Prochlorococcus marinus XMU1412: one gene and its partner. The protein of the gene in region 1 interacts with the protein of each later gene in a pairwise test. Links are inferred from orthologs where the notes say so. Each region holds a gene or a part of one and is shown on either strand. Other genes may lie near its edges.

Region 1 (9,366 bases):
ATCAACTCCAATTTCGGGTATGGTTCACTCGGTTGTATTGTTGATAGTTTTAGTTGGTGCAGGACCTTTAGCTGAGCAAATACCAACTGCATTGTTAGCAGGAATTCTTATAAAAGTAGGCCTAGATATTATTGATTGGGGATTCTTGAGGAGAGCTCACAAATTATCTTTAAAAACATCAGTAGTAATGTACGGCGTACTTTTAATGACTGTTTTTTGGGATTTAATTTGGGCAGTTTTAGTCGGTGTATTCATAGCAAACATGCTCACTATTGATTCAATAACCGAAACTCAACTAGAAGGCATGGATGAGGATAATCCTTTATCAGAAGATGATCAAGGAAAAAATGCTTTGCCTGCTGATGAAAAAGCACTTCTAGATAGATGTTCGGGTGAGGTAATGCTATTTAGACTTAAAGGACCACTTAGTTTTGGAGCAGCTAAAGGCATATCTGAGAGAATGATGCTTGTAAGAAACTACAAAGTTTTGATATTAGATATCACTGATGTACCACGACTTGGAGTTACAGCGACTCTTGCAATAGAGGATATGATGCAAGAAGCAAAAAATAATTCCAGAAAAGCATTTGTTGCTGGTGCTAATGAAAAAGTAAAAGACAGATTAGCTAAGTTTGGAGTTGAAGGCATTATTGAAACAAGAAAAGAAGCTTTAGAAACTGCTCTAAATGAAATAGCCTAGTAATTTATGGAAATAAATCCAATTCTGCAAAATGTATTAGCCCCGCCAGTTCTTTTCTTTTTGATTGGAGCAATATCAGTACTCTTTAAATCTGATTTAGAAATACCAGCTCCATTACCTAAACTCTTCTCCTTATATCTGCTACTAGCTATTGGGTTCAAAGGAGGTATAGAGATACAGAAAAGTGGTTTTACAGACCAGGTATTGCCTACTTTAAGTGCTGCAATACTGATGTCACTTATAATCCCGCTGATTGGATTTTTAATTTTAAGACTTAAGTTTGATGTCTTTAATTCAGCCGCAATAGCAGCAGCATACGGTTCAATTAGTGCTGTTACATTTATTTCCGCAGAAAGTTTTTTGGAGAGTCAAAAAATAGCTTTTGATGGGTTTATGGTTGGCGCATTAGCTTTAATGGAATCTCCCGCAATAATTGTTGGATTATTACTTGTGAAATTTGCAGCTCCCAAAAATAGACCAAAATCAAGAAAAATGCATCTAAGCGCAATATTACACGAATCACTTTTGAATGGATCAGTTTATTTATTGCTCTCAAGCCTAATTGTAGGGTTTCTCACTGCTTCCAGTAATCCCTCGGGAATTGCAAAAATGGAGCCTTTTACTGGACAATTATTCTATGGAGCAGAATGCTTCTTCTTATTAGATATGGGAATAGTCGCTGCTCAAAGATTGCCGAGACTGAAGAATGCGGGTTCGTTCTTGATTGGCTTTGCCATTTTTATGCCTTTGTTTAACGCATTTATTGGTGTTTTTGTTGCAAGATTTTTATCTTTAGGGCCTGGCAATGCACTTTTATTTGTGGTTTTATGTGCAAGCGCCTCTTATTTAGCAGTTCCTGCAGCGATGAGGATGACAGTTCCAGAAGCTAAATCTAGTTATTATATTTCAACTACACTAGGTCTAACTTTCCCATTCAATATAGTTCTTGGCATTCCAATATATATGAGTTTAGTAAATACCATTATCCCATTGTCCCCTTTATAAAAATGAAAAGATTAGACTTGATATTTAGTGAAAGAGAACTAGATGCAATCATTAAAACATTAGAAAAAGCTAATGTTCCTGGATATACAGTTATGAAACACGCCACAGGCAGAGGACCTGAAAGAGTTGTTACTGAAGATATGGAATTTACAGGATTAGGTGCAAATGCTCATGTAATTGTTTTTTGTGAGCAAGAATTAATAGATAAAATGAGAGATAATATCAGGGACGATTTAAGCTATTACGGAGGAGTTGCTTATATTTCTGAAGCAACACCCCTCTAAATTAAAGAAGCAATATTTATTTTTAAGAATGAATCCAATCTACTCTTATATTTTTTCGACTATTTAAGTATCTATCAATTGACATTGCAGCAATACATCCATCAGAAGCTGCAACAACCGCTTGCTTAAATGGTGTATTTCTTATATCTCCAATTGCCCAAACTCCATCAGAGTTTGTGGACATAAAGTCATCCACAATAACTCCTCCGTCCTCTTTTAAAGCAATTTGATCCCCTAAAAAATCAGTAATTGGCTTTGAACCACTCATGTAAACAAACACTCCATCTAAATTTAAATTAATAGGATTTTCTTCTTGCTTATTTTTTACAACAACTCCATTCACACCCATATCATCACCCAATATTTCCAATAATCTTGTTCTACTCCAATGTTTTATATTTGAATTATCCATCAATTCCATAGCTTCTTCATTATCTGATTTAGGATCACTTGATGTAATCCAATGTACAGTAGAAGCAAATTTAGTAAGAACAGTTGCCTCTTCAATTGCCTCCTTGTTCACTCCAACTACGGCAACTTCTCTATTTTTATAAAAAGCTCCATCACATGTAGCACAATAACTTACTCCTTTGCCAAGAAAATCAGCTTCCCCCTTAAATGAAGCAGGCCTACCCATAGCTCCACTTGCAAGAACAAGTGCTTTAGCCTTGAAGGTGCCTTCGGGTGTATAAACCATTTTCCATTCTCCACTAGCATCTATTCCAAACACTTGTGCTCTTCTATAGTCTGTGCCGTATTCCACAGCCTGTTCTCTCATTAGAGTAAGTAATTTCTCCCCACTTATATCAATCGGAACACCTGGATAATTAGCAATTTGATGAGTTATTGCTAAGGCGCCAACAGATGGATTTTTATCTAGAATTACTGTCTTTAAGTTTGACCGCGATGTATAAAGTGCGCAAGTACATCCGGCGGGACCTCCTCCGATAATAACTACATCTGACTCAATGATTTCCAATTTTTAAAAACTCCTTTTTAGTAGTTAATTAGATGAGCTTTTGGTTAGAAGATATCTTTAATGTGAATACCTAACCTTGTATATAGATATAAGTTAAAAGAAAAAAAAGAAAAAAGCATAATATAGAAACAAACTTACATAGGAAAAACATAAACAATTAACTATCAAAATGATCACTTACGTGAAATGTTCTGTATTGATCTATTATTAAGTCATATCGAAAAATCAATTGCCGTAGAAACATTATATTTTCATGACCAACTCTGACTACCTTTTAAAAGCTGCTATTAAGAAAGTAACCGAAAAATTAAACGAGATATTGGTTGAAAAAATTGAAGAAGCAACAAATATTGCTCAGGATGCTCCAGAAATTCTCAAAAAAGAATTTGATAGTTTGAAAGAATCCATAATCGAAGAAGCCTCAAGAATGGAGAAAGCTGAAAATATTCAAGAAAATGAGTCCACAAATACTTATCAAGATCCCAAAATAACAATAGCTTTAAATCAAATTGAAGATATCAATAAGCAAATTGATCACTTTAATAAAAATATAAATAATCAAATTATATGAGTTATCACATTCTTCATTATCGTTTAAAAAAATTTAAGAGGGCCTTTCTTATTTGGGTAACTCTGATTTCGCTTTTAATAAATTTGTGGATAGATAATATTAGATTTACAATTTTCCAAACTAAGAGCAATGAAAAAAGTAAGGTCCAAATTAAAAGAGCAAGGTGGTTTACTAATCAATTAATAAAGCTTGGATCAGCATTTATTAAAATTGGACAATTATTATCAGCGAGACCTGATTTAATTCCTAATACCTGGATACAGGAATTGTCTAAATTGCAGGATCAAGTTCCTAAATTTTCATTTGCGCAAGTTGAAGAAACTATAAGAAGAGAACTAGGGTCTAAGTTTAATGATATAGATCAAATAATAAGTGATCCGGTTGGATCAGCATCATTAGCTCAGGTTCATAGGGCAACATTAAAAGATGGTACGAATGTAGTATTTAAAGTGCAAAGACCAAATTTAAAAGAATTATTTGTTATTGATTTGGGCATAATGCAGCAAATAGCGGGATTGTTGCAGAAAAATAAGAATTGGAGCCGAGGTAGAAACTGGGTTGAGATTGCCAAAGAGTGTAGGAAAGTTCTCATGAAGGAGCTTGATTTTAATTGTGAAGCACAATATGCAGCAAGATTTAGACAGCAATTTCTTGATGATAAAAATGTTGAAGTTCCTGAAGTAATTTGGGATATGAGCAGTGAAAAAGTGCTTTGCTTAAGTTTTCTGGAAGGAACAAAAATAAGCGATTTAGAAAAATTAAAATCACAAGAAATTGATTTACCTAAAATTGCAGAAATAGGGGCTATCAGTTATTTAAAACAATTAGTAAATTACGGTTTTTTTCATGCAGACCCTCATCCAGGGAATCTAGCAGTTTCAAATGAAGGTAAATTGATTTTTTATGATTTTGGAATGATGGGCAATATCTCAAATAATCTTCAAACAAGATTAGGGGGGATGGTTAAGGCTGCTGCTTTAAGAGACGCTTCATCACTTGTTAGTGAATTACAACAGGCTGGGCTAATTTCAAAAGATATTGATGTAGGACCAGTCAGAAGATTAGTCAGAGTGATGCTTAAAGAAGCCTTAACTCCACCATTTAGTCCAAATATTATTGAAAAATTATCTGGAGATTTATACGAACTTGTCTATGAAACACCATTTCAACTGCCAGTAGATTTAATCTTTGTGATGAGAGCTTTATCAACTTTTGAAGGAGTTGGTAGAATGCTTGATCCAGGGTTTAACCTTGTATCAGTTACCAAGCCTTATTTAATAGAACTTATGACTTCAAATAATCAAACTCCTAACGATTTAATTAACCAATTTGGAAGGCAAGTGGGTGAACTAGGATCGAAAGCTGTTGGTATTCCCAAAAGAATAGATGAAAGTTTAGAAAGATTAGAGCAGGGCGATTTACAATTACAAATAAGAATGGGAGAGTCTGATAGGCAATTCAAAAAAATGTTTACTGCTCAAAAAACTTTAGGCCATTCAATTCTTATAGGAAGCTTATCAATTGCATCTGCTTTACTTGTAACCAATAAACAAAATAATTTTGCATTGTTGCCACTTTTTTTTGCACTCCCAATAAGTATTGATTGGATAAAATGCCAATTAAGTATGAGAAAAGGCTCACGTTTAGAAAAACTTAAAGGCTAAAAAAACTATATATTTTTGGGACCTAAACCTAAAGCTCCAGCGAATCTTGCTTGATTTCCTAATTCCTCCTCAATTTTTAAAAGCCTATTGTATTTTGCAATCCTTTCACTTCTACTCAAAGAGCCGGTCTTGATCTGACCCGATCTTGTTGCGACAGATAAATCAGCAATTGTTGTATCTTCAGTCTCACCACTTCTATGACTAATAACACTTGTGAAACCAGAAATTTTAGCTAATTCAATAGCCTCCAAAGTTTCAGTTAATGTTCCAATTTGATTTACCTTTATTAGGATTGAATTGGCAGAATTTTCCATAATCCCTTTCCTTAATCTTTCTGTATTAGTAACGAATAAATCATCACCTACAAGCTGAACTTTATTTCCTAATTCTTTGTTTAATTCTGACCAACCCTCCCAATCATCCTCTGCTAAACCATCTTCTATTGAAACTATTGGATAATTGGAAACTAATCTTGAAAGATATGAAATCATTTCAGAACTATTTAAACTTTTACCTTCATATTTATAAATACCATCACTATAAAATTCAGTACTAGCGGCATCTAAAGCTAAAGATACCTGCTCACCAGGCTTAAATCCTGCTTTTTGAATTGCTTCTAATAATAAGTCCCCTGCTTCTTCGCTTGATGACAAATTCGGAGCAAATCCACCCTCATCGCCTACAGCGGTAGATAGACCTTTTTGATCAAGTAATGATTTTAATGAGTGAAAAATTTCAGTACCCATTCTTAATGATTCACTGAAATTATTAACTCCATGTGGAACAAGCATAAATTCCTGAAAATCAAGACTATTTGGTGCATGTGCACCACCATTTATTACATTCATCAATGGGACTGGAAGAAGATTGGATAATGGATCTCCAAGATATCTATATAGGGGAATTTCTAAAGCATTTGCTGATGCTCTAGCAGTGGCAAGACTTACTGCAAGGATTGAATTTGCTCCAAGGTTAGACTTATTAGGAGTTCCATCAATTTCAATCATTAATTTATCTACTGCAGTTTGATCTAAAGATGACAAACCACATAAAGCCGGCGATATGGTTTCATGAATTTTATTAACGGCATTCAAAACGCCTTTTCCCATATATTTCGAACCACCATCTCTTAATTCATGTGCCTCATGAGCACCAGTGCTAGCTCCGCTGGGAACAATTGCTCTACCACTTGCACCACATTCCAAAAATACTTCTGCCTCTACAGTTGGATTACCTCTTGAATCAAGGACTTGCCTTGCTTCAACAGTATCAATAAGAAAATCAATAGTTTCTTTCACAATTTAATTATTACTATTTAAATCCTATTAATAGCTGAACTATTTGGCTAATATCTGAAATATATTTGTTAACCAACTATAATTTTTTAATTTTATAAGGGCTTAGATACTATTTAACGTTTTTTTTGATTCTAAAGTCCCCTCAAATCCTCTCATCTAAATAATTTTCAAATTCATCTTACAATTTGAAAATTATTGGATGATTATTAATGCAGTTCCTATTTAGAATATTAATTAATAATCAACTATAGTTTTTATAGTTTATGAGAGAAACACTTACATCCAGTCCTGAACTATTTAGCGATATTAGTTGGAATCTTCTTTTATTAGGGGAAGAAACCGCAAAAAAATGGGATCATAGCGAATTTAATATTGAACACATAATTCATACATTGTTCTCATCAAGTGAATTCTTTGCCTTCATTGAAAAATTATCAATCGACCAAGATACAGTTTTAGACATAACAGAAGATTTTTTAGAAGAGACACCAACAAATGAGTCAGATATTTTTACTATCGGAGAAGATTTAGAAATTTTATTAGATAACGCGAATCAGATTAAAACTCAATGGGGATCGAGATTAATAGAAATCCCTCATTTACTAATTGCTCTTGGAAGAGATTTAAGAATTGGAAATTATGTTTTTGAAGAAGGAAACCTTTCCATGGAAAAATTAGAGGAAGAATTAAAGTTTTACCCAAATATTAATAAATCAAAAGATTCTTTTAATTATGGGAATGTGATTGAAATAAATAATCAATCTAATTTCGAATCAAACAACGAGACTGAAGAGACTCTTGTAAAAGAAGAAAAATTTAAAAAAGCTATTGTTCCATTACCGAAAAGTGAACTTCAAATTGAAACCAAAAAACAAGTTGGAAAAGATGAAACTGTTCTTTCAATTTATGGAAAAGATTTAACAGGATCAGCTAAAAAAGGCTTATTGGATCCTGTTTTAGGAAGAGAAAATGAGCTCAATAATTTAATGAGGGTACTCTGCAGAAGAAACAAAAATAACCCTATACTTATTGGCAATCCTGGAGTTGGTAAAACCTCAATTGCAAAATTACTTGCGCAATTAATTGTAGACAAAAAAGTTCCTGATACTTTAAGGGACTTAAAAATTATTTCACTTGACTTAGGTGCATTAGTTTCTGGGACCAAATTTAGAGGTCAACTAGAGGAAAGACTAAGCTTAATAATGCAGGAACTAAATAATCCAAACCAAGGAATGATTCTTTTTATTGATGAAATTCACTCAATATTAAGTTCTGACAGATCTTCTACCGACATCAGTAATATCTTAAAACCTTTATTAGCTGAAGGAGAACTTAGATGTATCGGTACAACAACACCTGAGAAATTTCGTGAAACTATTGAAAAAGATCAGGCATTAAATAATTGCTTTCAAAAGATAGCTGTTAATGAACCTTCAGTAGAATTAAGCGTAAAAATATTACAAGGAATCAAAAAGAAATATGAATTACATCATGGCATAAAAATTTCTGAAGAGGCTGTAAACTATTCTGCAAAATTGGCCGATAGATACATCAGCGATAAATGTCTCCCTGATAGTGCAATAGATTTAATTGATGAAGCAGCTGCACAGTTGAAAATCGAGTCTAATAATATGCCACAAATCATTCTCCAACAAGAAAACAAACTTAATACTATTGATGAAAAATTGAATAATTTGCAAGGAGAAAATGTCGAAGCTCAAGAAAAACTATTGAATAATAGACAACAATCAGAGGCAAAATTGAACGTTCTTTTGGAAAATTGGAACAATTTACGTGAAGAAATGGAGGAATTATCTATTTTAATGAAAGAAGAAGATAAGATAACCAAACAAATTAAAGATAAATCAAATCGAGAAATTGAAAATGATCTAGATTATTTAGAAAAGCTTGAAGAAGAGTTAAGTGAAATAGTGAATGACATACAAAAAGTTGAAGAGAACTTTAATAAAATAAAGAAAAATAGAAATTTCCCTTTTAAATATCAAGTTGAACCTGATGATATTGCAGATGTTATATCAAAAATCACAGGAATTCCAATTTCTAAAGTAGTTTCAAATGAACGTAAAAAATTAGTCAATCTAGGAAAAGAACTAAGTGAAAAAGTTATTGGACAAGAAAAAGCTATAGAAGCTGTTTCTGCTGCAATTAGAAGAGCTCGAGTTGGCATGAAAAGTCCCAAAAGACCTATTGGATCTTTTTTATTTATGGGTCCTACTGGTGTTGGTAAAACAGAATTAGCAAAATCTCTTGCAACAGCTTTATTTGATGAAGAAGACGCACTTTTAAGATTAGACATGAGTGAATATATGGAGAAAAATGCCGTAGCAAGACTTTTAGGAGCTCCCCCAGGTTATGTTGGTTATGAAGAGGGAGGTCAATTAACTGAAGCTGTAAGACGTAAACCCTATTCAGTAATACTTCTTGATGAGATAGAAAAAGCACATGCAGAAGTATTTAATATCCTTTTGCAAGTCTTAGATGAAGGAAGATTAACGGACTCCCAAGGAAGGACCGTAGATTTCAAAAATACGGTAATCATTATGACAAGTAACCTAGCTGGTAAATCTATACTGGAGTATTCGCAAAAGATTTCTAAAAGTGAGGGAAAGTTAGAAAAAGATCAACAAATTCTAGATGATTCAATTAGTAATGCATTGTCTTCAATTTTTAGACCTGAATTTTTAAATAGAATTGACGAAGTAGTAAAGTTTGATCCATTATCTATTGATGAACTTCAAAAAATAATCATTCTACAAACAGAAGATTTAAAGAACCTGCTACTTGAGCAGAAAATAAATATCGCTATAGACAAAAAAGTTATCGACAAAATTGCAAACGATTCTT
Region 2 (17,982 bases), on another replicon or contig:
AATAATAATCCATCAGTTATTCCACTTCCAGCGAAAACAACATTTTCTCCAGATGCCAATTCATTTGCTTCATAGATTTTATCTATATCTGTTATGCCCATTTCATTAAGACGTTTTATATTTCCTTCTTTTGTGTAATCAGCCCATTCAGAAGTTTGAGCGATTGCCGGATCATAAACTAGTTGTCCTTGAAAGTGTCCGCCGAGAGCTCTCATCGCAGCAGCTGAAATAACACCCTCTGGAGCTGCTCCTATACCCATCAAGCAATGTGTTCCAGTTCCTGCAAAACCGCATGCAATCGCAGCTTGAACATCACCATCAGAAATCGGTTGTACTTTTGCACCACATCCTCGAATCTCTTTAATTAAATCTTTATGTCTAGTTCTATCCATTACAACTACAGTAAGCTCATCAATAGAAAGGCCCAAGCAATCACTTAGTATCTTCAAGTTTTCAGTAGCTGAATTTCTAATATCAACTTTACCTTTGGCCGCAGGAGGCGCTGCTAATTTGTTCATGTAAAAATCAGGAGCATTGAAAAGACCACCCGTATCAGAGGCAGCCAAAACCGCCATAGAACCTCTTTGATTATTCGCACAAAGATTAGTTCCTTCGCAAGGATCTACTGCAAAGTCAACCCCTGGGCCACTTCCACTACCAACCTCTTCACCTATATAAAGCATGGGTGCTTCATCTCTTTCACCTTCTCCAATAACAATTTTCCCTTTCATTTCAATTTTGCCCATTCGCAATCTCATTGCTTCGACAGCTGCAGCATCAGCTTCATCTTTTTGACCAAGTCCTGTTAGTTTTGCTGAGGCAATAGCTGCTTGCTCGACAACTTCGAGAATTTCTTGAATTAAAGTTTGATTCACAATTAAATTTTGAGGTTTTTCTAAAAGGTTTTGAGTATGATCTCATATAAAATGCAATTTTTTATGAGAATTATTATGCTAGTAAGCTTTTTTTAACTCTTTACAGCTGTTACTTTATCAGGCCGTGACTTGAAATTAGGAATAAACAACTAAATATAGTATCTTTATTAAATATTTTAAAAATTAAATGACTGAGTCAAATCAAGCAAATTTAACTGGTGCAAATAGACCAATTCAAATAATTCCTTCAGTTTTACCAGCAGATTGGGCAAATATGGGGGCATGTGTGAAAGAGCTCGAGGAAGCTGGGGTAGATAGAATTCAGTTTGATGTAATGGATGGAAATTTCGTACCAAATCTTACATTTGGTCCTGAAATGATTGCTGCATGCAGGAAATATTGCAATGTCCCTTTTGAAACTCAATTAATGGTAAGCCAGTACAACTGTGAAACAATGCTTGAATCTTATGTAAACGCTACAAAAGGGGTAAATGGTGAACCAGGAGTAGTAATAGCTCATGCCGAAGCAAATATTCATTTGCATAGAGTTCTTGGAAGAATAAGAGATTTAGGAGGATCTCCTTCTGTTGCATTGAACCCTCATACTCCTTTTGAAATGATTAAAAATATAATGGATATGGTTGATCATGTTTTGGTTATGACAGTTAATCCAGGCTTTGGAGGACAAGCTTATATACCAACAATGCTTAATAAAATAAGAGAAATAAGAAACTTTATTATCGAAAAAAACTTAGATGTCGACATTGAAGTTGATGGGGGGATAAAAGCAAATTGGACTATTTCACAATGTGCCGATGCTGGTGCTAATTGTTTTATTGCAGGTAGCGGAATGTTTGCTTACCCAACATTAAAAGAAGGATGTGATGACTTGAGAAAAGTTGCACAAGAAGCACAAAAAGGGAATGTTCTTTCAGAACCTCAATAAATATTCTGGATGATTAAGAAATCACCCAAATATCCATCCATAACTATGCAAACCTATTCCTAAAAAATTAACTCCTAAATAACATACTAAAACAACTAAAAAGCCTGTAGATGCTAATAATGCTGGTTTGCGTCCTTGCCAACCCTTGCTTATTCTCATGTGTAGATAAGCGGCATAAAACAACCATGAGATAAATGCCCATGTTTCTTTTGGATCCCAACTCCACCATGTGCCCCAGGCCTCATTAGCCCAAACTGCACCTGAAATTAAACCGAGAGTCAAAAGAACAAAACCTACCAATATAGAACGATAACTTAATGTATCTAATTCTTCTGAATGAGAAAATTCAATAGGCTCAACTAAATCATTTACGGGATAGCTATTTGAAAGTTTAAATCCTCCTATACCTGTAGAACTACTTCTGATTTGAAGTGGCTTATTTTTATTGATAAACAAAACAGACATTGAAAGTAAAGAACCTATTATTAATGCTGCATAACTAAGCATTACGACGCTAACGTGCATTACTAACCAACTAGACCTTAAAGCTGGAACTAAATTGGATGATAATTTCAAATCCTCAGGTAAAACAAAACAAGCAAAAGCCACAGTCAGTAACTCAATAGGTATAGCAATTGAAGGAATTATTGGTGCTTGGTATTCTCTTTCAACCAATAGTTGACCTAATGTGATACCCCAAGTAAGGAAATAAAGAGATTCATACAAATTGCTGATAGGAAAGTGCCCAGAAATTGACCACCTAAAAAGTAACTGTAATGTTATTAATAAGTTCACTAAAATCGTAATGAGTCTTACAGCAGCAGAAGACTTTTTTTTAAAAACTGCACCCAAAGATAATGGTAAGTTAATTAATAATAAATAAAAAACTAAAAGACCTAAGACTGAAACCGGTTCATATATTAAATTTTTAAAAAAATTATCTAGTAACATTTCTAGAAATTTCTCAAGTTTTAATATTTAATGACAACCAAATAATAATTAAAATCATTCTCATATGAGTAAATTTTTAATAATAAAGTTTTAATTTATTTTAAAAAAGCATTTCAAAGTTTGAAATTATCTCCTAGATAATACTTCTTGACTATTGGATTATAAGCCAATTCACTTGATGAACCTTTAGCTAAAATTTGTCCTTCACTTAATACATATGATTTGTTAGTAATTAGAAGGGTTTCCCTCACATTATGGTCTGTAATGAGAATCCCCACCCCATCACTACTTAATTTTAGAATTAGTTTCTTTAGATCATTAACAGCTAGAGGATCTATCCCAGCAAAAGGTTCGTCTAATAACAAATATTTAGGTCCTTTTCTGCCTACAGTGAGAGCCCTTGCAATTTCACACCTCCTCCTCTCTCCTCCTGAAAGTTGATAACCATAATTATCTACAAAGTTATTCAAATTAAATTCATTAATTAATTGTTCTCTTCTATTTCTTATAGCTGCTCTACTATAAGATGAATTTTGTAAAGCCAAATCTATATTATCCTTAACTGTGAGGTCTCTAAATATACTCGCTTCCTGAGTTAAGTACCCTAACCCAAGTCTTGATCTAATTGGTAGAGGAAGATTGGTTATATTTTTCCCATTCATTAAAATTTCACCTTTATCTGGTTTTATATTCCCAACTGCAAGATTAAAAGTTGTAGTTTTCCCAGCACCATTAGGTCCCATCAAACCTACAACTTCCCCTGGATTAACAGTTATGGAAACATCATTTACAATTAATCTTCCTTTAATTGAAAGGGATACATTATGAATATTTAGGTTCATTTTCCTTGAGATCGATTAGTTTTCTCACTTTCTTGAAAAAAAATTAAATACATAATAGTAATTTAATTGAAGATAAAGATATATTCATCAAAGAGGTTTCAAAAAAGGCTTATCGTTCTCGTTTAATAGTTCTCTATATTGTAATTTCCTTAATAAATCTTCCAAACATTGGCAGAAGGATTCAAGATCAATCCCTAAATCAATCTTGGTTCTAGTTTTTATTCTGCCTAAACCCTCTCCAAGCAAAATAGTAGCTCCATTTAAATTACCTTTACTTAGGTGAAACTGAGAAACAGATACTTGTAAAATTCCTTGGATAACTTGTCTTTCGTCACCATCTACGGAATTCCATATTTCTTCAAAAGCATCATGAGCCTCGTACCATTCATGATTGTTAAAAAGATTTAAAGCTGTAAAAAGGGAATCTTGAAAACTTTTTGCACTTTCTTCGTTCATTAAAGCAATTACTAATTTTTTTTCTTTTTATTTATTTTTCTCATTCTTATTGAATCCGGTGTTACCTCTAGCATTTCATCTGGACCAATATATTCGAGCGCTCTTTCAAGGGTAATATCCACAGGTGACTGCAAAGTATCAAGTTCTTCTGCCCCTGCAGATCTCATATTAGTCAACTGCTTAGTTTTACATATATTCAACTCAAGATCTTGAGGTCGATTATTCTCACCAATTATCATTCCTTTATAAACTTTAACTCCAGGTTTAATGAAATATACTCCCCTATCTTCAGCATTCTTTAAAGCATAAAATGTGGCTACACCTTCCTCAAAAGCTATAAGAACGCCATTCCTTCTGGTTTCAAAGTCTCCTGTTTTAGGTTTATATTCATAAAACGAATGGCTCATGATACCTTCACCTCTGGTGATCCTTACAAACTCCCCGCGAAATCCAATTAATCCTCTTGATGGTACTAGAAATTCTAATTGAGTTCTACCATCAGAACTTGTCTGCATGTTTTTCATCTCTGCCTTTCTAGATCCAAGTTTTTCGATGCAAGAACCAACAGATACTTCAGGTACATCTAAAACCAAAGTCTCTATAGGCTCACATTCAACATTATCAATTTCTCTGAAAATTACTTGAGGTTGTGAGATTTGAAACTCAAAACCCTCTCTTCTCATAGTTTCAATCAATATCCCTAGATGTAATTCTCCTCTTCCTGAAACTGAGAACCTGTCAGGAGAATCAGTTTCTTCTACTCTTAGGGCAACATTTGTTAGAAGTTCCCTCTCCAATCTATTTTTTAATTGTCTACTGGTAACAAATTTCCCTTCCTTACCCGCGAATGGTGAATCATTGACAACAAAAGTCATATTTAAGGTAGGTTCATCAACTTTGATTAATGGAAGAGGATGAGGAGAATCGGGACATGCTATGGTCTCACCAATATTGACGTCATCGAAACCAGAAACAGCAACAATATCACCTGCAAATGCTTCATTTATATCAATTCTTTGTAAGCCTTCAAATCCTAAAAGCTTACTAACCTTACCTTTAATAGTTTTTCCGTTTTCTTTAATTAAACTAGCCTGTTGGCCATTTTTTATAGTTCCATTATGGATCTTCCCAATTACTATTCTGCCTAAGAAATCAGAATAGTCCAAAGTAGTTATTTGTAGCTGAAGAGGCTTATTAGAATCACCTACTGGAGGAGGAACGTGTCTAATAATAGCTTCAAAAAGAGGCATCATATTGTCACTATTAGATTCCATCTCTTCTTTTGCGAAACCAGATAAGCCACTCCCAAAAAGATAAGGGAAATCACATTGATCATCATCAGCACCTAACTCCAAAAACAAATCAAGGACCTTATCAATTGCTATTTCTGGTACTACTCGTGGTCTATCAATTTTATTTACAAAGACTATAGGCCTAAGTCCTTTTTCTAATGCTTTTTTTAAAACAAATCTTGTTTGAGGCATAGGTCCCTCATTTGCATCAACAATAAGCAGGCAACCATCAACCATTCCCAAAACCCTTTCAACTTCTCCTCCAAAATCGGCATGTCCAGGTGTATCTATAATATTAATTCTGGTATCTTTGTAGTTAACTGCAGTATTTTTTGAGAGAATTGTTATCCCCCTTTCTCTTTCAAGATCATTTGAATCCATTACACATGTAGGAATAACTTCATTGTCTCTAAATATTCCTGATTGAGATAACAATGCATCTACAAGAGTTGTCTTCCCATGATCTACGTGAGCAATAATTGCAACATTTCTAATTTCTTTTATCGAAGATGACATTTATAGAATTTATACAAATATTAGATTAACTTTATTAAGGCTAACTCAAAGTATGCTTATTATGAGAATTTTCTCTTTAAGACTTTGAAAAATATAATTTATTGAATAATTAAATTAATCAATTAGATTTATAATTTTCTATTTGAGCTTTCAAAAACTTTTAATGCTTCAATTGACCCCTCATATCTCCAATGCCAGGGTTCGTAATCTATATATTTATTATCTTTGGTGAACGATAACTTAAAGTGAAACTTAGCTGCATTTTTTATTAACCATCTGAAGGCGTCAGTATTTTCGAAGTCGGTTTCAAAGTCTGTCTCTCTTTGAGTAGCATCACCAATATCGATTGCGAAACCTGTACTATGTTCGGAATACCCTGGAGGGGCTGAAACTCTAGCTCTTTCTGCCGCTTCTTGATTTCTAATAGATTTTAAAGAATAAAAGATATCGTTTTGCAAATTTATTGATCTATAACCACTCAAGAAGACTAAATATATCCCATCCTTTTTGGCTTCTTCTCTCATCCTTAGTAGAGAATCGCGCATATCCATATGAACTTCAATATTAGGCTCAATTAAAACTAATTTCTCCTTAGAAATTTCCGCATAGGGTAAATGACCTAAAATTCTATGGTCGTGATTTATCTGAGCCTGAAAATTGAGATTATCAAGTGATCCTATTTCTATATTTTTAATTAATCGCAAAGCAGCGACAGAAAAGATAAGAAAAAGAAATGGAGAAAATATTAATAGTTTTTTTAATAATGTTGAATTTGGATTATTTAGGTAAGTTCTTTTGGCAAGTGGTATATCAAATTGATCGATATCTTTGTTTAGTTCCAATATTTAGAAGTGAATTTGGAAAAGATATTTCGATATTAACTATTATTTTAAGAAATGCACTTTTATAAGCAAAAAAGATGTAGTTTTTATATACAGTAATATTTTTTTTCATATGTTGAGGGTAGCTGTTATTGGTGGAGGTCCAAGTGGTTCATGCGCGGCAGAAATACTTGCTAAAGCTGGAATAAAAACTTGGCTCTTCGAGAGAAAATTAGATAATGCGAAACCATGTGGAGGAGCAATTCCACTTTGCATGGTCGAAGAATTTGATTTGCCTGAGTCAATTATTGATAGAAAAGTAAGGCATATGAGAATGATATCTCCATCAAATAGAGAAGTAGATATAAGTTTAGATAGAGTTTATGGAAAAAGTGATAATGAGTTTATTGGAATGTGTAGAAGAGAAGTTATGGATGCCTTTATGCGCAACAGAGCATCAGATCTTGGTGCTACATTAATAAATGGATTAGTTACTTCTATTGATACTGGCGATAATAATCAAGGGCCATATAAGCTTTCCTACTCAGATTTTACGAATGGAGATAAAAAGGGGGAACTCAAAGAGCTTACTGTTGACCTTTTGATCGGAGCTGATGGAGCCAATAGCAGAGTAGCAAAAGCCATGGATGCAGGTGATTACAAAGTTGCTATAGCATTTCAGGAAAGAATTAAATTGCCTAAAGAAGAAATGAGTTACTACGAAGATCTTGCTGAAATGTATGTTGGAACTGATGTTTCTCCTGATTTTTATGGGTGGGTATTTCCAAAATATGATCATGTTGCTGTGGGCACTGGAACCATGCAAAAGAATCAGTCATTAATTAAAGGACTTCAAGAGGGTGTAAGAAATAGGGCAAAGAAAAGACTTGTTAATGGTGAAGTAATAAAAGTAGAAGCTCACCCTATTCCTGAGCATCCAAGGCCAAGAAGGGTAGTTGGGAGAATGGCATTGGTTGGTGATGCAGCTGGTTATGTTACAAAAAGTTCTGGAGAGGGTATTTATTTTGCTGCAAAAAGCGGAAGAATGTGTGCTGAAGAAATTGTTGAAGCATCAAAAAAAGGCCAAGTAATTCCATCAGAAAAAGATTTAAAAAACTATCTTAAAAAATGGGATAAAAAATATGGCACAACTTATAAGGTGCTAGAAATCCTTCAAAATATTTTCTACAGAAATGATTCTGCTAGAGAAGCCTTTGTTGAGATGTGTGATGACATGGATGTACAAAGACTTACTTTTGATAGTTACTTATACAAAAAAGTTGTCTCCATGAAACCATTACAACAACTTAAAATTACAATGCTTACACTTGGTTCGATTTTAAGAGGGAAAGCCCTAGCGCCTCTAAAATATAAACCCGTTGATAGTGCTGTTAGGGAAAATAAAGAAGTAGAAAAAATGCTAGAAAATTATTCAATAAAGGGAGGCATTAAAGTTAAGAGTTCAAAAGTGTAAAGTCGGCTATTTTTAGAGAATAATTTCTAATTAAGCTCAACAAATTGAGTCTATTGTTTCTTATTTTTAAATCCTCTGACATTATTAGGACTCCCTTTTCATTATCAAATAAATCCTCGATAGTGTTTACATTAATCTCAAACAAATTTAGAAGTTCCAAATAATTGCAATAGCCTTTAGAAAAGAGTTTTTCTAATTCTTTAATAAATTCAAAAACTTTGAATTCACAATCTTTTTCAAAAAGTTTTGTGTTTACATAATCTTTTGTTGAGAGAACCTCTCTTGAAAGATCACTATTATTTGCTAATTTGCTTACCCTAGTAATCACCTTTTGGATTTCAACAAAATTATCCTTTTCGTTAAAATTGATAATGGAATTAATCCTATTTTTAAGATCAACAATATTCATTACTCTTTTTTGAGGTAATTCATCAGAAGAGCAAACGGCCTTTATTAATTCTTTACTTAGTGATATTTCTTCTAGATGACTAACAATTCTTTGAACTAAAAATTCATTTAAATCATAAAATACTTTTTCTCTTGAGAAGTTTAAATTCGGAAATAAGATTTTCCAAAAATCAATAAGTTCTTTGAATAATTTATCTAAAGGTAAATCAATTTCATAATCCCAAATTATTTTAATCACTCCATTCAAATTTCTTCTTAAAGCATAAGGATCAGATGATCCACTGGGACGTTTACCAGAAATAAATATACTTATTAAAGTTTCGACCTTATCTGCTATGGAAACTATTGCACCATATTTTGTGGAGGGCAACGCATCTTTATAAAAAGAAGGTAAATAATGTTCAGCGACAGCCAAGCAAACATCCTCACTAAATCCCTCATATTTAAGATATTTACCACCCATTATTCCTTGCAGCTCAGGGAATTCGAAAACAATTTCGCTACATAAGTCGTTTTTACAGTATTTAGCAGCCTCTATTATTTTTTTTTCTTCTAAAGACCTATCATTTAAAAATTTAAGAATTTTTTTAGTAACTTCCTCTATTCTTTCTACCCTCTGGAATATATTTCCAAGTCCTTTCAAATATGAAACAGATTTAAGCTTTTCATTTCTTTCGATTGAAGCAACTTTTTTGTCACTTTCTACGAAAAACTTTGCATCTGAAAACCTTGCCCTTAATACTTTCTCATTACCTTTAGTAATATTATTATTTGATTCTTCAAGACCATTTGAAATAACGCAAAAAGTTGTACTAATATTTTTTTCAGAGCTTAAATCTAGTTTAGAAAAACTTTTATTTTTCAATAAAAGAGGAACGTATCTCTGATGATTTTTCATGACTGTTGAGAGAACTTCAACCGGAAGATCAAGAAATTCCTCACTAAATTTGCCAATAATTAAGTCTGGCCATTCAACTAAATCAGTTAGTTCATTTAGTAATCCTTCTGAAAGGTCTGGTTTCAGATTTAAAGATTTAGATGCCTGATTTATTAAACTTTCAATTTTTTCTTTTCTTTCTTTTCGAATAGCTATTACTCTATTTCGTTTCAATAATTCAAAAAAATCATCAGGATTCTGAACTTCTAAAACTTCATTTATTAATCTATGACTTTTTGATTTATTACTTATTTGAATTTTTGGATCACATTCATCAAATTCAAAATCAAGAATTTCATCATTATAAATAGAGGCAATCCATCTAATAGGTCTTGAAAATTTTATATTCCCAGCACCCCATTTCATAAATCGAGGGCCTTGAAGACTCTTTATTAATTTTGGGATAATCGAATACAAAGAAATTCTTGTTGATTGTCCTTTCTCAATTTTCTTTCCAAATACAAAATCACCCTTTTCTGTACTTTTTATTTCTAGTTCGCCTACATCTATATCTAAGCTATTAGCAAATCCTAAAGCAGCATTAGTAGGGCATCCATTTAAATAAGCTGAATTTGCTTTAGGCCCTTTTCTTTCTATTATCTTATCTTCTGCATAATCAACTAAACCTTCGATAAGTAGAATTATCCTCCTTGGTGTGGATGTAACAACTATATGTTCGAATTTGATTAACTTTTTATCCAATTCAAATTCTATTAGAGTTTTAAATTGCTCTAGAACAGAATGAGAAAATTTTGCGGGCAACTCCTCTGTTCCTATCTCAAGTAAATATTTAGACAAGAAAAAAATATGACTTTACTTACTATAATTTACTACCAGTTAAATAAGCTTTTCGCTAATGTATAAAAAGAGATATTTTTTGGTCCTTTGATCAAGGTTGAGAAAGTAAAAAAGAAAAAAGATCCTGCCAAGGAAGAAACTGTTTGTTTGGCAAATGGACTAGAAGTTTCTAAATTTGAAAATTTTAAAAAAAGTAGCAAATTTCTTAAGGAGCCACTAGCTACAGAATTAGTCAATGAGAGCGATCATTTTACCAATGATGCAGTTCAGTTATTAAAATTTCATGGTAGCTATCAACAAGATAACAGAGAAAATAGAAGGCCTGGCAAAAGTAAAGATTGGCAAATGATGCTTAGGTTAAGAAATCCGGGCGGTGAAGTCCCTGGGAAATTATTTTTAGCATTAGATGAATTATCTGACAAACTAGGCAATGGAACACTAAGGGCCACTACAAGACAAGCCTTTCAAATGCATGGAATTAGAAAGGAGAACCTAAAGGAAGTAATTCAAACAATCGTAAATTCAATGGGCTCCACATTAGCTGCATGTGGAGACATAAATAGAAACGTTATGGCACCCGCGGCTCCATTTGATTCGCCAGACTATAATATTGCAAGAGCATTGGCAAAAAAAGTTGCAGATCTCCTCACCCCAATGGCTGGCCAGGGAACTTTTTTAGAGCTTTGGGCTGATGGAGATTTAGAGTACACCATAAAGCCTGACAAAGATATTGAAGCAATTAGGAAGCTCCAATTCAAAGATAATGTTTTTAGTGGGATAAAAGATGAGCCTCTCTATGGTTCAACTTATTTACCGAGAAAATTCAAATGTGCTGTTACAGTTCCTGGGGACAATTCTGTTGATCTTCTTACCAATGACATAGGAATAGTTGCCTTTACCTCTAAAGATGGAAAGTTAGAAGGGTGCAACTTCTATGTTGGAGGTGGTATGGGCCGCACACATAATAATGAAGAGACCTTTGCCAGAATTGCAGATCCACTTGGATATGTTGAAGAACCTGATGTTTATGAATTAATACAAAGCATTGTGGCTATTCAAAGAGATTATGGTGATAGAAAATCAAGAAAAAATTCAAGAATGAAGTATCTTCTTCATAGGAAAGGTATTAAATGGTTCAAAAAGATACTTTCTGATAAGTATTTCAAAAAAGAAATTAAAAAAATTAGAAAAGAACCTGATAAGGCTCTTATTGATTACCTAGGTTGGCATAAACAAAATAAAACCTCCCATTTCGTAGGTTTACCATTATTATCAGGGCGATTATCTGGAGATAAGAAGAATACCATCACAAGTATTGTTAAAAAATATAATTTAGATTTAAGGCTCACACCAAATCAAGATATTTTACTTTGTAATATCGCCAATAAAAACAAAGGTGAAATTCAAAAATCTCTATCAAAAATTGGATACGATAATTTAGAAAACATTAATGAAATACAAAGACACGCTTTAGCTTGTCCTGCTTTACCACTTTGTGGTCTTGCAATGACTGAAGCTGAAAGAATATTACCTGATGTATTAAAAAGGATTGAAAATTTACTATTAGAACTAAAAATACAAAAGACAATATTATTCAGAATGACAGGATGTCCGAATGGATGTACCAGGCCTTATATGGCCGAATTAGCACTTGTTGGAAGTGGGCAAAACAAATACCAATTATGGTTGGGAGGAAGTAAAAATCTACAAAGGCTTGCTAAACCATTTTTACAAAGAATGGAACTTAACGATTTAGAAAAAACTCTTCAACCATTATTTGATAATTGGAAGAGTAATTTAGATTTGGATTTCGGAGATTTTATAAATACTCAAGATGAAAATTATATATTAAATTTACTAAATGAAAATCAATAGAATTTAAATTTTTCCATAAAGGGCATTTGTTTTTTTATTTTTCCAAGCCCATAATTGATCACCATAACTAAAATGCCACCATTCATTAGGATGTTGAGCAAATCCGAATTTAGTCATAATTTCCCTTAATAAATTTCTTCTACTATTCCAAATAATTGCTTCTTCATTCTTTATGTTTGCATAAAAATATGGATTTGAGGTCTCATCCATTTGATCAACCATGCTTCCCATTTCAACAAGATTTCCGTCTTTATCAGATAAACAAACATCCAATGCACCCCCAGTTGAATGAGGGGGGGGACACCTAGTGTCATAAGAAGGATATGCCCAAAATTTTTCCACTTTTTTTAAAATGGATGGATAAGAATTTATGTTTTCAAAAGAAATATCAATATCTGATTTTTCACACTCTAATGAAAATGCTCTTTTAAACATAAATTCCTGGACTTCTAAAGGTCGCCAACTGTCATAAATTAAAAGGTTAAAACCACTCTTTGATATCAAATAATCATTTACTTTTACTAATCTATTTACTACCTCCTCTCTTAATTTCCAAATAGAAGTTTTATCTTTGTAAGGTGCTCCTAAATGAGAGTAAGGGTGGGGATCTAAAAACTTTAGACAGCTAGGTATAGCTATTAATTTATCTCCATTATCTTTAATTGGTATTTTATTCCAAATTTTCAATTAAAATTTGCAATTGATTCATAGTGGCATATATATCTAAAATTACAATGATAGTTTTTAATTTAAGAAATCATGAATGAATTTATTATCAGAATTATCGATAAGTATATTCCTTAAAACAATATTTTCTTTTAAATCAGGATCATCACTAATAATCTTAATAGCCTCTTCACGAGCCTTATCAATAAGAAATTTATTGTTAGGTAAATTGTCCAGTACAAAATCAGGCAATCCGGATTGTCTATATCCTAAAATCTGGCCTGGTCCCCTAAGCTCCAAGTCTTTTTCAGCGATATAAAAGCCATCATTAGATTTTTGCAAAACACAAAGTCGTTTATTTTCTAATCCATTTTTATCGGGGGTTACCAGATAACAAAAAGATTTTGTTGATCCTCTACCAACTCTCCCCCTTAATTGATGTAGCTGGGACAATCCAAATCTGTCAGCATTATAAATAATCATAATTGTGGCGTTAGGCACATCAATGCCAACCTCAATTACTGTGGTTGAAACCAATAAATTAATTTCATTCTTTAAAAAAGAATTAATTACTTCATTCTTTTCTTGTGGACTTAATTTGCCATGTAATAATCCAACTTTTTTGTTAAAAAAGACCTCTTCTGATAAATGTTTAAATGTTTTCTTCGCGGAGCTTAAATTCATTTTTTCTGAATCTTCTATAAGTGGCAAAATCACATAAGCTTGCTTTCCCTTATTAATCTCATCTTCAACAATCTTGAACAACTTAGTTAAATCGTCTTCTGATATTATTTTTGTTGTTATGGGAACTCTCCCAGGAGGTAGTTCTGTAATTTGACTCACATCTAAATCACCATAAATAGAAAGCGCAAGAGTTCTTGGAATTGGTGTTGCTGTCATTGATAACAAGTTAGTATTTTCTCCTTTATTTAGTAATCGATTTCTTTGAGTAACCCCAAATCTATGTTGTTCATCAATTACGACCATGCCTAATGCATTAAAGATGACTTTATCCTCAAATAATGCATGAGTACCTACGAGGATATCAACTAATCCATTGTTCAAATTAGAGAAAATTTCTTTTCTCTTTTTTTGAGGAGTATTCCCAGTAAGTAGTTCAACAGAAACTAAAAGGGGGTTCAAATATTTCAATAAATTTTTATAATGCTGTTCTGCCAATACCTCAGTTGGGACCATAAATGCACCTTGCAGGTTTTTTTCAATGACAAGTAAAAGAGACGCTATTGCAATTATGGTTTTACCACTTCCCACATCTCCCTGAAGCAATCTAGACATTGGTTCGGGATTAGATAAATCTTTCTTAATTTCATTTAAAACATTTTCTTGAGATTTTGTTAATTCAAAAGGAAAGGTATTTAAAAATTCTTTTAATAAAGATTTCTTTTGAGGTAATTGAAGGGAAGTTAAATTTTTATTCGTCTTTCTTTTTCTAAGTAGGAACTTTATTTGAAGTAGGAATAACTCATCAAAAACCAAACGTTTTTTTGAATCAATAAGTGCCTGTTGAGTTGGTGGAAAATGAATATTAATCAACGACTCTCCTTTTGATAGTAAAGATAATGAATCAAGTTGCTTTTTATTTAAAATTTCTGGATATTGCTTTGCATAAATTAGTACCTTTTTCATAAGTTTTATAAAACTCATATTTGATAATGCTTCACCTAATGAATACAAGGGTAATATTTTGCCTGAGAAATTAAAATTATCATTATTATCCTTAAGAATTTCAATTTGCGGATCTACAAAAGTTTTGCCATACTCTGTCAATTTAACCTTACCGGAAATTGCTAATTTGGTACCAGTAGTATACAAAGATTTTTGAGATGTGAAGAAGGAGTAAGATCTAAATCTTCTTCCTAAAAAAAATTTTGTAACCTTTATTGAAGACGTTTCATCAGAAACTACAATATTCATTATTGATAAATTACTATTTTTTTTACTCTTATGAATATAAAATCTTTTAACGATTGCAATGCACGTGTATAAATTATCTGGTTTTAAATTTATTATCTTGACTCTATTCGTATAGTCTAAATATGTTCGTGGGAAATAATTAATTAGATCTTTTATATGAAATATCCCTAATTCATTAAGCTTATTTTTATAAACTTTTCCTACATTTTTTATTAATGAAATATCTGAATCAAAAGACAAACTTGAATCAGCTTTATTCAGAAAAACATTATTAGAAATATTATTAGAACTCTCTATTTCTAGAGTTTTACCTAGTTTATAAAGATTTTTTCTTGTATCTATAATTAATCTTTTTCTTTGATTTTCATCTAATTTATTATATTCATTATATTTTTTAGAAAATTCATAAAATATCCTTAAATATTCGTCTGAGAGATTTAGATTATCTAGTTTTTTTAATGATTCATGCAAATAATCATTAAAATATTTTTCTCTTCCTAAAGTATTAATAAATTTGTTTTCAGTTTCAATAGTAAGAGATTTTTGAAGAGGTCTTATCCAATCTTTAATTAATTTATTATTATTCCCGCTAATAGTCACATTTGAAAAAAGAGTTATTTTTTCAACGTATCCTATTCAAAGTTATTTCTTTTTGCCTCCAATATGTCTCTTTTTTAATCAAACGCTGAAATTGATTTTTTAGCTCATTTATTTTGTTCCTTTGAATAGAAAGATTTAAATTTTTAAACTCTAACTCAACAGTAGATATATTGAAGAAAATAATGCTTGGAAAATTATTACCGGTTAATGATGACCGATTTAAGTTTAATTCGAAATTAATAACAAAAGGATATGGATGTTTTATCATAAAATTTTTGCCTACTAAGTAAACAAAAGAATCTTTAGATATCATCTTTTTTATTAGATTTGCCTTGAATAATTCTTGGTTAATATCATATGAAAGATTCAATAGTAAATTTTCCAATGACTTGTCTATTAAATCAAAATTATTAAGAATCTGATTTTTTGGTAAATTATCCATTTGATTGATATTTTCTTTTTCTTGATGTATTGATTTTTCCACCTTTTCTTCTCCTATTAATTCAATTAAGGAGGAAATAAATTTTTTTTCCACTCCTAAATCTTCAAAAATATTATTTTTAGATAAATAATTATTATGGTGGTTATTATCTAAATCAAGTGATACTAATCTCTCATAATTATGAGCTTTATAATATTCAGAAGTATTTGGAAAGTCTTCAGTAATCTTGAACTGAGTGGGTTCTTTTAATTGACAACCATCTTCATATTGAAATTTTTCTTTATGATCATCCTTTATTTTTGTGGAACTATTAAAAATAGTAAAATTAATTTCCTTATTTATATTTTTTTCAATTTCATTTATCTTTAATTGTTCTACTGTTAAAAAGGGCAAATTCGTAAATATTAATTTACTTATTTTTTTTTCAAAATGACTATAGAATTCATTTTCATTCAAGAAATTATCATTAATTAATGGATAACTATATATTTGATTAAGGCCTTTTTCTACAGAGATGAAAAGTAGATCTCTTATTAGATTAAGATAAAGTTCATATTCCTTGTAGATATTTCTAGTTAATATTCTTTTTTGTATGTCTGCTCTCTCTATTTGAGAATTAATTTTATCTATATCTATGTAATTATTGTAATTATTCAAATCATTCAAGTGACTAGTTTGTTTGCATTGATGCGACCTCTTCAGCAAAGTCCATCTGATTTTTTTCGATACCTTCACCCAACGTATATCTTGTAAAGCGTCTCACTTTGATATTTTCCCCAATTTTTGCAGCTGCTTGTTTAACAAGATCCTCAACTGTTAGAGAACTATCTTTAATGTAGGGTTGTGAAAGCAAAACAAGCTCATTAAGTCTTTTTGCTATTCTCCCTTCAACTATTTTTTCTTTAATTTGTTCTGGTTTTCCAGATAAATCATCCCTACCCATTTCAATCTGCTTTTCTTTTTCCACAACATCTTCTGGTATTTCATCAATTGATACATACTCAACATTTGGGCATGCTGCTACTTGCATTGAGACATCCTTCAACAGAGATTGGAATATATCACCTCTAGCAACAAAATCAGTTTCACAATTTAACTCTAGTAAAACTCCGACTCTTGATCCGGTATGTATATAACTACCAATTGACCCTTCGGCCGCTACTCTTCCCGATTTCTTTTCAGCACTGGCTATGCCTTTCTTTCTTAACCATTCCAAAGCTTTATCTAGATTTCCTTCAGTTTCGTTAAGTGCTTTTTTGCAGTCCATCATTCCTGCGCCAGTTTTGTCTCTAAGATCTTTTACAAGTTTTGCTGTAATGTTTCCCATTTGAAGTAATAAAAAATAGTGAATAGTAAGTTTTAAATTGGAATTTAATTTTTTCTTTCGGCATTTGAGCCCTTTCTACCCTCGTTTATGGCATCTGCAAGTCTTCCTAAAATAAGTTGCACAGATCTAACGGCATCATCGTTACAAGGGATTGGAACTTCACACAAATCCGGATCGCAATTTGTATCCAACATTGATACTAATGAGATGTCTAATTTTCTAGCTTCTAATACTGCATTAGATTCTCTTCTCTGATCAACCAATACAACCACATCTGGTAATCTTCTCATACCCTTAAGTCCACCTAAGTATTTTTGTAATCTTTCAAGTTCTCTCCTTAATACTGCAGCTTCTTTTTTAGGCCTCATTGCTATTGAACCACTACTTTCCATTCTTTCTAGATCCTTTAATCTTTCAATCCTAGCTTTCATTGTTGTCCAATTAGTCAACATCCCTCCAAGCCATCTTTGATTTACATATGCAGCTCCACACCGTGTAGCTTCTTGAGCTACTACATCTGATGCTTGTTTTTTTGTACCGACAAATAGGAAACGTTTACCGCTTTTTGCAGCGTTTCTTGTCCACTTATATGCATTGTTCATACACAATGCTGTTTTTACAAGATCAATAATATGAACTCCATTTCTAGCGCAATATATATACTTAGACATCTTTGGATTCCAACGTCTAGTTTGATGCCCAAAATGAGCACCAGCTTCCATCATTTCTGATAGCGATACAACAGCCATAATTTAAAAAGGGTTTCGGGTTAGCCTCCATCTGACGGGGAATTAATATTAATAATTCACCCGAAACTGTCA

What was found.
Region 2: the proteins of eno (region 1) and rpe interact in binary tests that used the Escherichia coli proteins (3 or more experiments, as listed by UniProt). The link is inferred for Prochlorococcus marinus XMU1412 from one-to-one orthologs.

Annotation. Positions count from the first base shown.
Region 1 is NZ_JAAORJ010000001.1:197,164-206,529, reverse strand. What follows is about bases 4,356-7,353. They hold eno (phosphopyruvate hydratase), read right to left. Parts: upstream 6,502-7,353; coding sequence 5,209-6,501; downstream 4,356-5,208. Other genes in these bases: HA152_RS01085 (ATP-dependent Clp protease ATP-binding subunit), read left to right, coding at 6,765-7,353; HA152_RS01095 (ABC1 kinase family protein), read left to right, coding at 4,356-5,203. Also shown: HA152_RS01120 (SulP family inorganic anion transporter), read left to right, coding at 1-700; HA152_RS01115 (sodium-dependent bicarbonate transport family permease), read left to right, coding at 707-1,705; HA152_RS01110 (P-II family nitrogen regulator), read left to right, coding at 1,708-1,989; HA152_RS01105 (NAD(P)/FAD-dependent oxidoreductase), read right to left, coding at 2,012-2,968; HA152_RS01100 (hypothetical protein), read left to right, coding at 3,222-3,539; more of HA152_RS01095, read left to right, coding at 3,536-4,355; more of HA152_RS01085, read left to right, coding at 7,354-9,366. UniProt on the Escherichia coli protein: Catalyzes the reversible conversion of 2-phosphoglycerate (2-PG) into phosphoenolpyruvate (PEP). It is essential for the degradation of carbohydrates via glycolysis.
Region 2 is NZ_JAAORJ010000002.1:223,231-241,212, reverse strand. What follows is about bases 218-2,941. They hold rpe (ribulose-phosphate 3-epimerase), read left to right. Parts: upstream 218-1,062; coding sequence 1,063-1,821; downstream 1,822-2,941. Other genes in these bases: lptB (LPS export ABC transporter ATP-binding protein), read right to left, coding at 2,886-2,941; ccsB (c-type cytochrome biogenesis protein CcsB), read right to left, coding at 1,843-2,772; glpX (class II fructose-bisphosphatase), read right to left, coding at 218-875. Outside these bases: more of glpX, read right to left, coding at 1-217; more of lptB, read right to left, coding at 2,942-3,614; HA152_RS04135 (DUF309 domain-containing protein), read right to left, coding at 3,702-4,070; translational GTPase TypA, read right to left, coding at 4,082-5,878; HA152_RS04125 (M15 family metallopeptidase), read right to left, coding at 6,007-6,720; chlP (geranylgeranyl reductase), read left to right, coding at 6,833-8,173; glyS (glycine--tRNA ligase subunit beta), read right to left, coding at 8,154-10,316; HA152_RS04110 (NADPH-dependent assimilatory sulfite reductase hemoprotein subunit), read left to right, coding at 10,404-12,191; HA152_RS04105 (M15 family metallopeptidase), read right to left, coding at 12,195-12,878; ATP-dependent DNA helicase RecG, read right to left, coding at 12,936-15,392; HA152_RS04095 (adenylate cyclase), read right to left, coding at 15,415-16,500; tsf (translation elongation factor Ts), read right to left, coding at 16,505-17,161; rpsB (30S ribosomal protein S2), read right to left, coding at 17,206-17,910. UniProt on the Escherichia coli protein: Catalyzes the reversible epimerization of D-ribulose 5-phosphate to D-xylulose 5-phosphate.